3 regions of the Cytobacillus sp. FSL K6-0129 genome follow, and region 2 is predicted to be linked to each of the others. Evidence: riboswitches for the same ligand, from Rfam matches in the RefSeq annotation. Region 2 holds a riboswitch; each other region holds the start of a gene.
What was found. Region 2 has a riboswitch for S-adenosylmethionine ahead of mtnK (S-methyl-5-thioribose kinase). Riboswitches for the same ligand answer to the same signal wherever they lie in the genome.

Region 1: it holds a riboswitch for S-adenosylmethionine, as region 2 does, so the genes downstream of both, MHI57_RS23475 (LLM class flavin-dependent oxidoreductase) here and mtnK (S-methyl-5-thioribose kinase) in region 2, are expected to answer to the same signal.
Region 3: it holds a riboswitch for S-adenosylmethionine, as region 2 does, so the genes downstream of both, MHI57_RS11385 (iron-containing alcohol dehydrogenase family protein) here and mtnK (S-methyl-5-thioribose kinase) in region 2, are expected to answer to the same signal.

The regions. Positions count from the first base shown of each region.
Region 1 covers NZ_JBBOXM010000001.1:4,652,980-4,656,258, reverse strand. Annotated here, with positions in the region: gene MHI57_RS23480 (MetQ/NlpA family ABC transporter substrate-binding protein) at 1-359, opposite strand, end outside; gene MHI57_RS23475 (LLM class flavin-dependent oxidoreductase) at 377-1,774, opposite strand; SAM riboswitch class I at 1,933-2,044, opposite strand; gene MHI57_RS23470 (fatty acid--CoA ligase family protein) at 2,106-3,279, opposite strand, start outside.
Region 2 covers NZ_JBBOXM010000001.1:4,211,410-4,214,688, forward strand. Annotated here, with positions in the region: gene MHI57_RS21485 (2,3-diketo-5-methylthiopentyl-1-phosphate enolase) at 1-490, opposite strand, end outside; SAM riboswitch class I at 589-692, opposite strand; SAM riboswitch class I at 894-1,047, shown strand; gene mtnK (S-methyl-5-thioribose kinase) at 1,194-2,378, shown strand; gene mtnA (S-methyl-5-thioribose-1-phosphate isomerase) at 2,375-3,279, shown strand, end outside.
Region 3 covers NZ_JBBOXM010000001.1:2,265,189-2,268,467, reverse strand. Annotated here, with positions in the region: gene MHI57_RS11390 (MetQ/NlpA family ABC transporter substrate-binding protein) at 1-254, opposite strand, end outside; gene MHI57_RS11385 (iron-containing alcohol dehydrogenase family protein) at 251-1,366, opposite strand; SAM riboswitch class I at 1,459-1,574, opposite strand; gene MHI57_RS11380 (hypothetical protein) at 1,654-2,223, opposite strand; gene MHI57_RS11375 (hypothetical protein) at 2,439-2,591, shown strand; partial or broken gene MHI57_RS25050 (GNAT family N-acetyltransferase) at 2,607-2,978, shown strand; gene MHI57_RS11370 (hypothetical protein) at 3,097-3,279, shown strand, end outside.

The sequences.
Region 1 (3,279 bases), 440 kb from region 2:
AATTTTTCTGAATAAATACCAATTGGAGCTGTAGGAACAGAAATAATATCTACTAGATCCATCCCTTTTTCAGTGTTAAAATTCTCTAAGTACACTTTATGTTGAAATAAATTACCATCCAAATCTCCACTATCTAAAGCAATATTCGGTTGAACATAATCATTAAATTCCTTTACTTCTACTTTGTACCCTTTTTCCTCAAGTAGTGGTGCTACACCTTGCTCAAGCATATCACTATAAGGAACTGTCGCCCCTAAGACCATCTCTTTCTTTTCTTCGCCGGATGAACCTGATGTCCCACATGCACTTAAAACAGTGCAACAAGTCAGTACAAAAAATAATAACCAAACTTTTCTCATACCCTTCACCTCTTATTTTAATTATTTATCTTTTCACCTTTACGATATTTACTTCCTGGATGACCACTCGGTAAAAGGGGCGAGCCATGAGTAAAAAGCTTTTCTCTTAACGTACCCTTTTTGTATTCCTTTTTATATAAACCACGTTCTTGTAGAATCGGAATAACAAGCTCAATAAAATCTTCCAAATCTGCTGGCGTTACTAAATGATTTAAATTAAAACCATCGACACCAGAGGCTTCAAACTGATATTGAATTTGGTCTGCTACTTCTGATGGATTGCCGACAATTATATTGTCTCTATCTAATCCTTCTAATTTTGAAATCGCTTCTTTAATCGATAGTCTTTTCTTCGCATCTTTCGTTAATGAAGCAGCTTTATAATGCCCATGCTCTGTAGCTTTAAATTCAAATGGGTTATCTAACTCATCCTTTGTAAATTCCGCAACATTATAACCGCTTGCGCCCCCAAACTGTGCTTTCGCTGCATCTGCACTCCATAATTGGTTGTATTCAGCAAATTTCTCTTCCGCTTCTTCAGTTGTCTTACCTACGATGACTGTTAGGAAAGTGAATATTTTAATATCTTCCGGATTCCTGCCATATTCTTCCGCTTGTTTTCGAATATCCTCTGTATAATGTCTTACTCTTTCAGGTGTTGGCCCACCTACAAATACACATTCTGCATGTTTTGCTGCAAAAGCACGTCCTTTAGGAGAAGTCCCTGCTTGATATAAAACAGGTGTTCTTTGTTGTGACGGTTCTGTTAAATGCGGTCCTTCGACATCAAAATATTCTCCTTTATGGTGAATTTCATGGATTTTCTTACGGTCGATTAATACCCCTTGTGCTGTATCTTCTATCACTGCTCCATCTTCCCAGCTTGATTCCCACAGTTTATAAACGACATCCATATATTCATCGGCAATTTCATAACGCTTATCGTGTTTGATCATATCTTTGAAACCAAAATTTCTTGCTGCATTAGGAAGATAAGAAGTAACGATATTCCATGCCACTCTTCCTTTTGTCAAATGATCTAATGTGGAAAACCGTCTTGCCTGCCCAAAAGGTGGCTCATATGTTGTACTCACCGTTAATGCAAATGACAGATGCTCTGTCACTGCTGCCATAGCAGGGATGACAAACGCCCCATCATTAACAGGAAACTGTAATCCATCGTTAATTGAAGGTTCTTTACTTTCTTTATACGTATCATAAACACCTAATACATCCGCAAAAAAGACAGCATCGAATTTTCCCTTCTCGAGTGTTTTGGCTAATTCCATCCAATAATTAATATCTTTATAGGCACGATGTCGTTTGGAATCTTTATGCTTCCATAGCCCATGAGAATTGTGCATTGCACTTGTCATTTCAAATGCATTCAATATCATTTGTTTTTTATAACTCATACTGCCATTACCTCCTCTAATACTTCTACAAAAGAAGCATAATAATGTATTTATCAATTGTGCTAAGAATGTTTATCGCTTTTGGTGGTCCAATCAGCCATAAAAAAACCTCTTCCAAAAAGGAAGAGGTAACGTACGCTCATAAATATTTCATTCTCTTCCTATCTTTCAAGCTAAATGCTAGCTTGCTGGAATTGGCACAGTACTTGCAATGCTAAGTCTGTTGCCGAGGCTTCGTAGGGCCAGTCCCTCCACCTCTCTAGATAGTGGTTATTTAATTGATATAGTTACTCTAAAATATTTAGAATCTTTTGTCAACATGTTTTTTAACTTATGCTTCCTGATTTTCTAGTACCTTTTTCTTAAGAGCACGTCGCAGTATCTTTCCTGTTGTATTCTTCGGCAATTCTTCTAAAAATTCTATAGAGGAAGGAATTTTGTATTTGGCTAACTTTTCTTTACAATAAGTCAATAAATGTGCCTCTGTTAAATTTTCAGTTTTAGGTACAATATAGGCTAAAACTTTTTCTCCTGTATTCTGATCAGGTACACCTAAAACAGCCGCTTCTACAATGTCAGGATGGTCATAAAAAACCTCTTCTACTTCCCTTGGATACACATTATAGCCACCAACAATTATCATATCTTTCTTACGGTCAACAATGTAGAAGTATCCTTCTTCGTCCCTCTTAGCTAAGTCACCTGTATATAACCAATCTTCCTTTAAACAGGCAGATGTTTCTTCAGGCATTTTGTAATATCCTTTCATAACGTTAGGGCCTTTCACAACAAGCTCCCCTACTTCACCTACAGCGACCTCTTCTCCTAATTCATTAACTACTTTATTTTCAACATGAATAATAGATGTGCCAATCGACCCCGGTTTCCGTGGACGATCTAGTGGGTTAAAGCATGTGACCGGAGAAGCTTCTGATAAGCCATAGCCTTCAGAAATAACCACATTGAATTTCTTCTCAAAATTTTCTAACAATGCAACAGGAAGTGAAGCACCTCCAGAAATACATAATCTCATAGATTGGAAGACACCAGGGTTGCCTTCAGGATATTGATAAAGAAAATTATACATTGTAGGCACGCCGGCAAAAACAGTTGGCTTGTATTTTTCTGCTAAACGGAAAATTTCTTTCGGACTAAATTTAGGGTCTATTAAGATTGTTGCTCCACTTATCAGAGGTGCATTCAAAGCAACAGTTAAGCAAAACACGTGAAACATAGGTAAGGTTGTAATCACCGTGTCATGTTCATTAATCTGCAAATAGTCCGCGACATCACTCGCATTACTATACAGGTTACGATGAGTTAACATGGCTCCTTTAGGTTTGCCTGTTGTTCCTGATGTATAGAGTATAATCGCGACATCATCGGGTGTAACATCTGCATCAACAAATGTTACATCTCCATTGGAAACAAGCTCTGAAAACGATTTCAATTTAGGAAATACCGACTTATCTCCCAGAGCTGGAAGTCCACTTGTTTGACCGGTT
Region 2 (3,279 bases):
TAGCCTGGTCTCTTAACTGTTCTCTTAAAAAGTGAATATCCCTGCCGATAATGCCTTTAAATATACTCATAAGTAATGGGCGGTCTTGAATATTTAGTTTCGATCTTATATTTTTTATACCGAATTTTGGTCCAGGAAAACGGGAAAGATCCTCATTATCAAATTCCAGATTTAATAATTTTACTTCACCATCTAGAGATAACTTTCCAAATACAGTTGTTAAGATTGCTGGAATATCAAATGTGAAATTATATGTAGGGTAGGCGATACTAATTTCGCACCTTACTTCACCGAATCGATTGGGATGTTCATCATCATAAAATTCTTGTAGTGCAGTGACTCTGCCTTTATGTTTTAGTAATTGTTTTTGCTCAAGTAATGGTAACGCTGTCCACGAGCCTATCGTTAATCCTAAAGCGATATCCTCTGCTTTTTTCTCTAATGAACCGGGTCTTGCGTATACTTGATAAGTTGCAATTACATCTCCCATATGAGAACCCTCCCTGATGATTTCGAATTAACATTGACAATAAAAAACCCTCTTCTTAATCAATAAGAAGAGGGTTAGTTCGCAGTGATAGAACCTTCTCCTTATCTGTCAGCATGATTGCTGCAAGAATTAGCACCGTGTTCATTTAGAATCGGTTGCCGGGCTTCATCGGGCTCGTCCCTCCGCCTGCTCTTGATAAGAAAATTTATGATTATCGTTTTAAATTTTTGCACAATTGTATTATGTCACCAGGTGTTTTATCTGTCAACAGAGAATTTTTTACGTTATATGACAAAATTCTTTTAACCTTAAAAAGATGAAAAGTTTTAAAAAAAAGATTGACACTTTTTTATAAACGGTGCTAGTATTTGCTCAAGATATTTCAAAAAATGAATCTTTTATACTCTTATCAAGAGCAGGTGGAGGGAAATATGGCCCGATGAAACCCAGCAACCGACCGTAATATCGTTGTGAAACGAGGCGCAGCTAGAGAATTTCTGCGCCTAATGTAAGGCACGGTGCTAATTCCATTCAGAAGTTATTCTGAAAGATGAGAGGCAAAATCGTAATGACGAATGCCTCTTTCTGTAAAGGAAAGGGGCATTTTTGTTTCTGTAATGACAAAGCAGGTCCGACTACATCTCTTCATGTAGTCACCCCTGTTTTGTGCCACAGATAAATAAAGAAATAAGGGGGAAGAGATATGGCTGTTTTAGATAATATAGGTTATCGCGCTTTGACAGAGGAATCAGCGTGTGAATACGTGAAGAGTTTAAAACTGTTTTTACCGGATGAAAAAATGACGGTGGAAGAGATTGGTGATGGTAATTTGAATTATGTTTACCGTATTACTTCTAATCATAAAAGTGTAATTATTAAGCAAGCACTCCCTTATGCAAAAGTAGTCGGAGAAAGCTGGCCTCTAACACTTAAACGTGCAAAACTGGAGGCAGAAGTGCTTAAGAAGCATGGTGAATTCGTTCCTCACCTCCTCCCAGCAGTACTAGCATCAGATGAAGAGCTAGCATTAACTGTGATGGAGGATCTTTCCCATTTGACAATTGTAAGAGACGGATTGATTCAAGGGGATCATTATCCGAATTTATCAGCTCATATTGGTGAGTACTTAGCAAAGACATTGTTTTCAACTTCAGATTTTGCTCTTCATCCGTTTGAGAAAAAGAAATTGGTCGCTAAATTTTCAAATCCTGAACTATGTAAAATCACTGAGGATTTAGTATTCACCGATCCATTTTTTGATGTGGAAACGAATGATTTTGAAGCTGAGTTGGCTGAAGTGGTTCAGCAACTATGGGCTAATGACAAGTTGAAACTTGAAGTAGCCAAAATAAAATATGCTTTTCTCACAGAAGCAGAGAGCTTACTACATGGTGACCTACATACAGGGAGTATATTTGCGAGTAAGAGTGAGACGAAGGTGATCGATCCTGAGTTCGGCTTTTATGGTCCGATTGGATTTGATGTCGGTCAATATATTGCCCATCTCATTTTCCAAGTACTTGTACGAAACGAAAACGATAGAATCGTTATTCTTCAACAGATAGAAGAAGTATGGGATGTGTTTTCTCAATATTTTTCAGAAGCTTGGCAAAATTCTGTTGTTAATCCTTTTACGAAAGTACCAGGCGCTCTAGAGTCTTTTCTAGCTAAAGTATTTAAAGATGCTATCGGAGTAGTAGGGTGTGAATTAATTCGGAGAACAATCGGATTGTCGCATGTGAAGGATCTTGATGGAATAGAAGATAGTTCAATTAGATTATATGTGAAGAAGGCAACGATTCAATTAGGTTCATCCTTGATTATTAATCGCAAAAACATAGTAACAATCTCGCAACTTCTTAAGGAACTGGAGGCGTATACATCATGAGTATACCAACACCAATTGAATGGCAAGAAGGTAGATTGAAAATTCTTGATCAAACCTTATTACCCCATCAAACAAGATGGATAGAACTCGAAACCATTGAAGATGTCTTTGAGGCAATTATTCAGTTGAAAGTAAGAGGGGCGCCAGCTATTGGAATTACTGCTGCTTATGGTTTAGCGATTGCTGCAAAAAAATACGAAGGGGTCGACATTGAAACTTTCCATCTTAGAATTCATGAAGATTATCTTTATCTAGCGGGCTCTAGACCGACAGCTGTTAATTTGTTCTGGGCTTTGGATCGAATGATGAAAGTAATAGAAACGCTGTATTCAACAGAGGAGACAATTATCAGTTTGGAGCAAGAAGCAAAGAAAATACATCAAGAAGACGAGGAGATTTGTCGCCAAATTGGTGAAAATGCACTAAGTCTATTGAATGGAAGGAAAAAGGTATTAACGATTTGCAATGCGGGGACGATTGCTACGGGAAAATATGGTACAGCGCTAGCGCCGTTTCATTTAGGCAAGGAGAAGGGTGTTGACTTTCAAGTATATGCTTGTGAAACGAGACCGGTTCTTCAGGGAGCGCGCCTAACTGCTTGGGAGCTTCAACAGTCCAATGTGGATGTGACGGTCATTACTGATAATATGGCTGCTCATACCATAGCAACCAAGGGGATTGAAGCGATTATAGTCGGGGCCGATCGTATTGCCAGCAATGGAGATACAGCGAATAAAATCGGTACATGGCAACTAGCTATTTTAGCAAACTATTTTCAAATTCCTTTCTATGTAGCTGCGCCATTATCGACATTTGACTTTTCTATCGCATCAGGGGCAGATATTCCGATTGAGGAGAGGTTGGCAGAAGAGGTGACTCATATTGGGCCAAACCAGATCAC
Region 3 (3,279 bases), 1.9 Mb from region 2:
ATCTCTTTTTCAGCTAATGCGACATTTGGCATCACATAATCAGTAAATACTTGTGATTTAATGTTGATATCTTCTTCTTTAGCTAATTCAATTACTTTTTCTAAGATTTGCTCATGTGGACCTGCAGTGACACCAATGACTAATTCTTCATCGTCATATAATCCTTCTGTAGAGTTGCTGGCTTCATCACTACCACATGCAGCTAAGCCTGTTAAAGATAATAAGAATGTTCCAGTTAGTAACCATTTTTTCATGATGTTTGAACTCCTTTTTGTTCATTTTGTTTTTCTAATAATCGAAGTGCTTGTAAAACAGAATGTTCACTTATCTCGTTTTTCATAAAGTGAATAGATTCAGTTGGGCGTATCGCCTTTTTTACAATTGTCTTCATTAATTGCTCATCATTCACATCAATAGTTAGACTAGAGAGACTACTTGGCAATTGCCAGCTCTCATAAAACGGGAGAAGGTAATCAACTTCCGTCCATTTTTCTTCAATGGCCAATTGACCAAGAATCCCGTAAGCGACTAATTCCCCATGAAGAAAATCTTGGGCTGCATCCGCTACGGTTAGTCCATTATGAAACGAATGGGCACCAGCGATTCGTCCTGCTTTTTCGCCGAATCCACCGACCATACCCCCAGTCATGATAATCGTTTCAATCACACGGATAAGTGCTTTTGAGGTTTCGTTTTTGGCTACTGATTGTAGTGCGGCTTCACCATCATTAAGCAATGTATCTCGGCAAATTTTAGCTGAAAATTGCGAAACTTGTTTAGGTACAGGAAGTGTTTCTTCAGGGTAAAAACTTTCAATTAGAGCTTCAGCTTCATAAAACTTGGCTAATGTATCCCCAATTCCTGCTTTTAAATAAGTAATAGGCGCTTTAGCAATAATTTCAGGTTCAACCAATACGAGGGTTGTCGCAATAGGGAACTCGGTATAATGAGTAAAGCTGCCTTCTTCATTATAAAAAACACTTAATGGTGTCCAAGCGGCACAGGTAGCTGCGATTGTCGGTATAAGAATGGATTGAACAGATGCTTCAATCGCAACTGCTTTTGTTATATCTAATGCTGTCCCACCACCAATACCTATTACGCCATTAGCACCATCATTTGTTATTATTTCTTGGATGTCATGGACCTTTTTTAAGGTAGTGTGACCATCTATATAATGAAGGTGAATGTTGTTATCTATTACTTCCTTGGGCAAGTAGGGTTGCACGGCTTGCCAAGCTTTTTTACCGGTTATTATATGGTATTTGGAAACAGAAATATCTTTAAGTAGGTCGGGGAGTTCTGTTAGAATGCCTGAACCTAATAAATAATGTCCTGGAGCCCCTTTTACGATTGTTACAGTCATTTCCTCTCCTCGTTTCTCTTTTGATGTGATGATAAAAACAAAAATGCCTCTCATCATGAGAGGCATAAATATACTAGAATAGTAGTAAACCTCTCTCATATATCAAAATACCAAAAAGTATTTTGCAGGATTTAGCACCTGTTCATATGGGTATATGAATGGTTGCCGGGCGTCGCAGGGCCAGTCCCTCAGCCGCTCTTTATAAGAGAAAATGCTTTATTAAATTATATTCATAATATTATCTATTACATGAAAAGTCAATAACATAATTGAAATTAATCATTAAACTAGTGATGGTGTTCTACTTGTGGGGTGTTTTCTTCAATCGGATGAATTGAGTTCTTCGCTTCTTGATGAATTCCCGATGCACAGATAATGGCGATGCTTAATAAGAATGTTAGATAGAAGGGCACAGGTCGATTTTTCAATGCTTCCTTTAATGAATGTTTTTTGTGCATGAGAAGCATCATGGCAAAAATACTAATTAAATAAATCAGATCCATGCTAATGATCATAAATGTAACTTCACTGGGTACCAACATAATGCCTAGCATTGCCCCCATCATACTTCCCATGAGACTTGACGCTTGAGCTTCAACGAGTCCGTTTGTTTTAAACGGTAGTCCTATAAAAATGGCAATGACAGCGCTAATGAGAATTGATAATACAGTTGCTTTAGCCATTTCTGGTAACCACACAGATATAATCAAACCGATTGTTAAGCTACTCGTCATACCAACCACCATGGGAATACATTTAGAATATTTTGTAGCTATTTCTTTCTTTTTTCTAACGGCACTAAAAAAGAAAAAGAAACTGTAGCCGACAACTAGAAAAAGACTGAACAAAGCAAGCATATTCAAATTACCCTCCTTTGGATGCTCATAAAATATCTCGATGCCTCCTTTCATATATATTTTGTATCGTAGTGATTATGTCAGTGCAATGATAAGAAACTTTTTATACTGTTCATTCGTAAATGAATAAAGCAATATTTTCAAACTAAGAAAAGTGGTAGTCTTGGTTTATAAGTTTTCATTCAGAACAGTTTTATAAAAAAAGGAGTTTTTATATGGGGGAAGAAATAAAGATTAGACCGATACATATAAATGATGCAAGAGATATTCATGAAATGCATAGGCAAGATTCTATTATTCAACAAACAATGGCCTTATCATCGGGGAGATTAAAAGATATTGAAGATTATATTGAAGGACTTACATAAGAAGACCATGTATTTGTTGCAGAATGTAACGGTCATGTTCGAGGGATAGCTTCCTTAGAAGAGAGAAGTGGAAAGTTAAGATATAGCGGGAATGTGTCCATCTCTATTAATGAAGAAGTACAAGGAAGAGGGATTGGCAAGACGCTTCTTGAGCGAATAGTAAAGCTTGCCGATGAAGAGTTAGGACTCATCAGATTAGAGTTAGATGTATGTGCAGATAATATAAGGGCGATTGCATTATATGAAATGTTTAACGAGGCTTTGTCTAGCTCCGGACGCCATCGGCTCGAGGTCATAAGCCAATCCGTCAAAAAGGTTAAAAAACAACCTTTCTGCCGGCTCGTCTTATGCTTGTCACCGATAAGCAGGCGCCCTGCGCTTTTCTAATTTATAGATGTTATTATTATGGGAAGAATTAAAGAGAACCTTTAAATAGAAGCGATTTAATGTTAAAATTTCACTTCCTGCACGTTAATTAAATCATAACTAAAGGAGAACAGCTGCTTTGAATCACTTAATAATGGAACAACTAAAAACCTATTTTAAAGGAATCAACCCAGATGATTTAGTTATGGAGCAGATGGAATTTGAAGAAAATGTGTATGATATCCTGTTGGAAGATTGGGGAGAGTCAATTGGCTCGGTTCGTATGGATGAATTAGGTGTGGCAGAGTTTTTCATTTATACG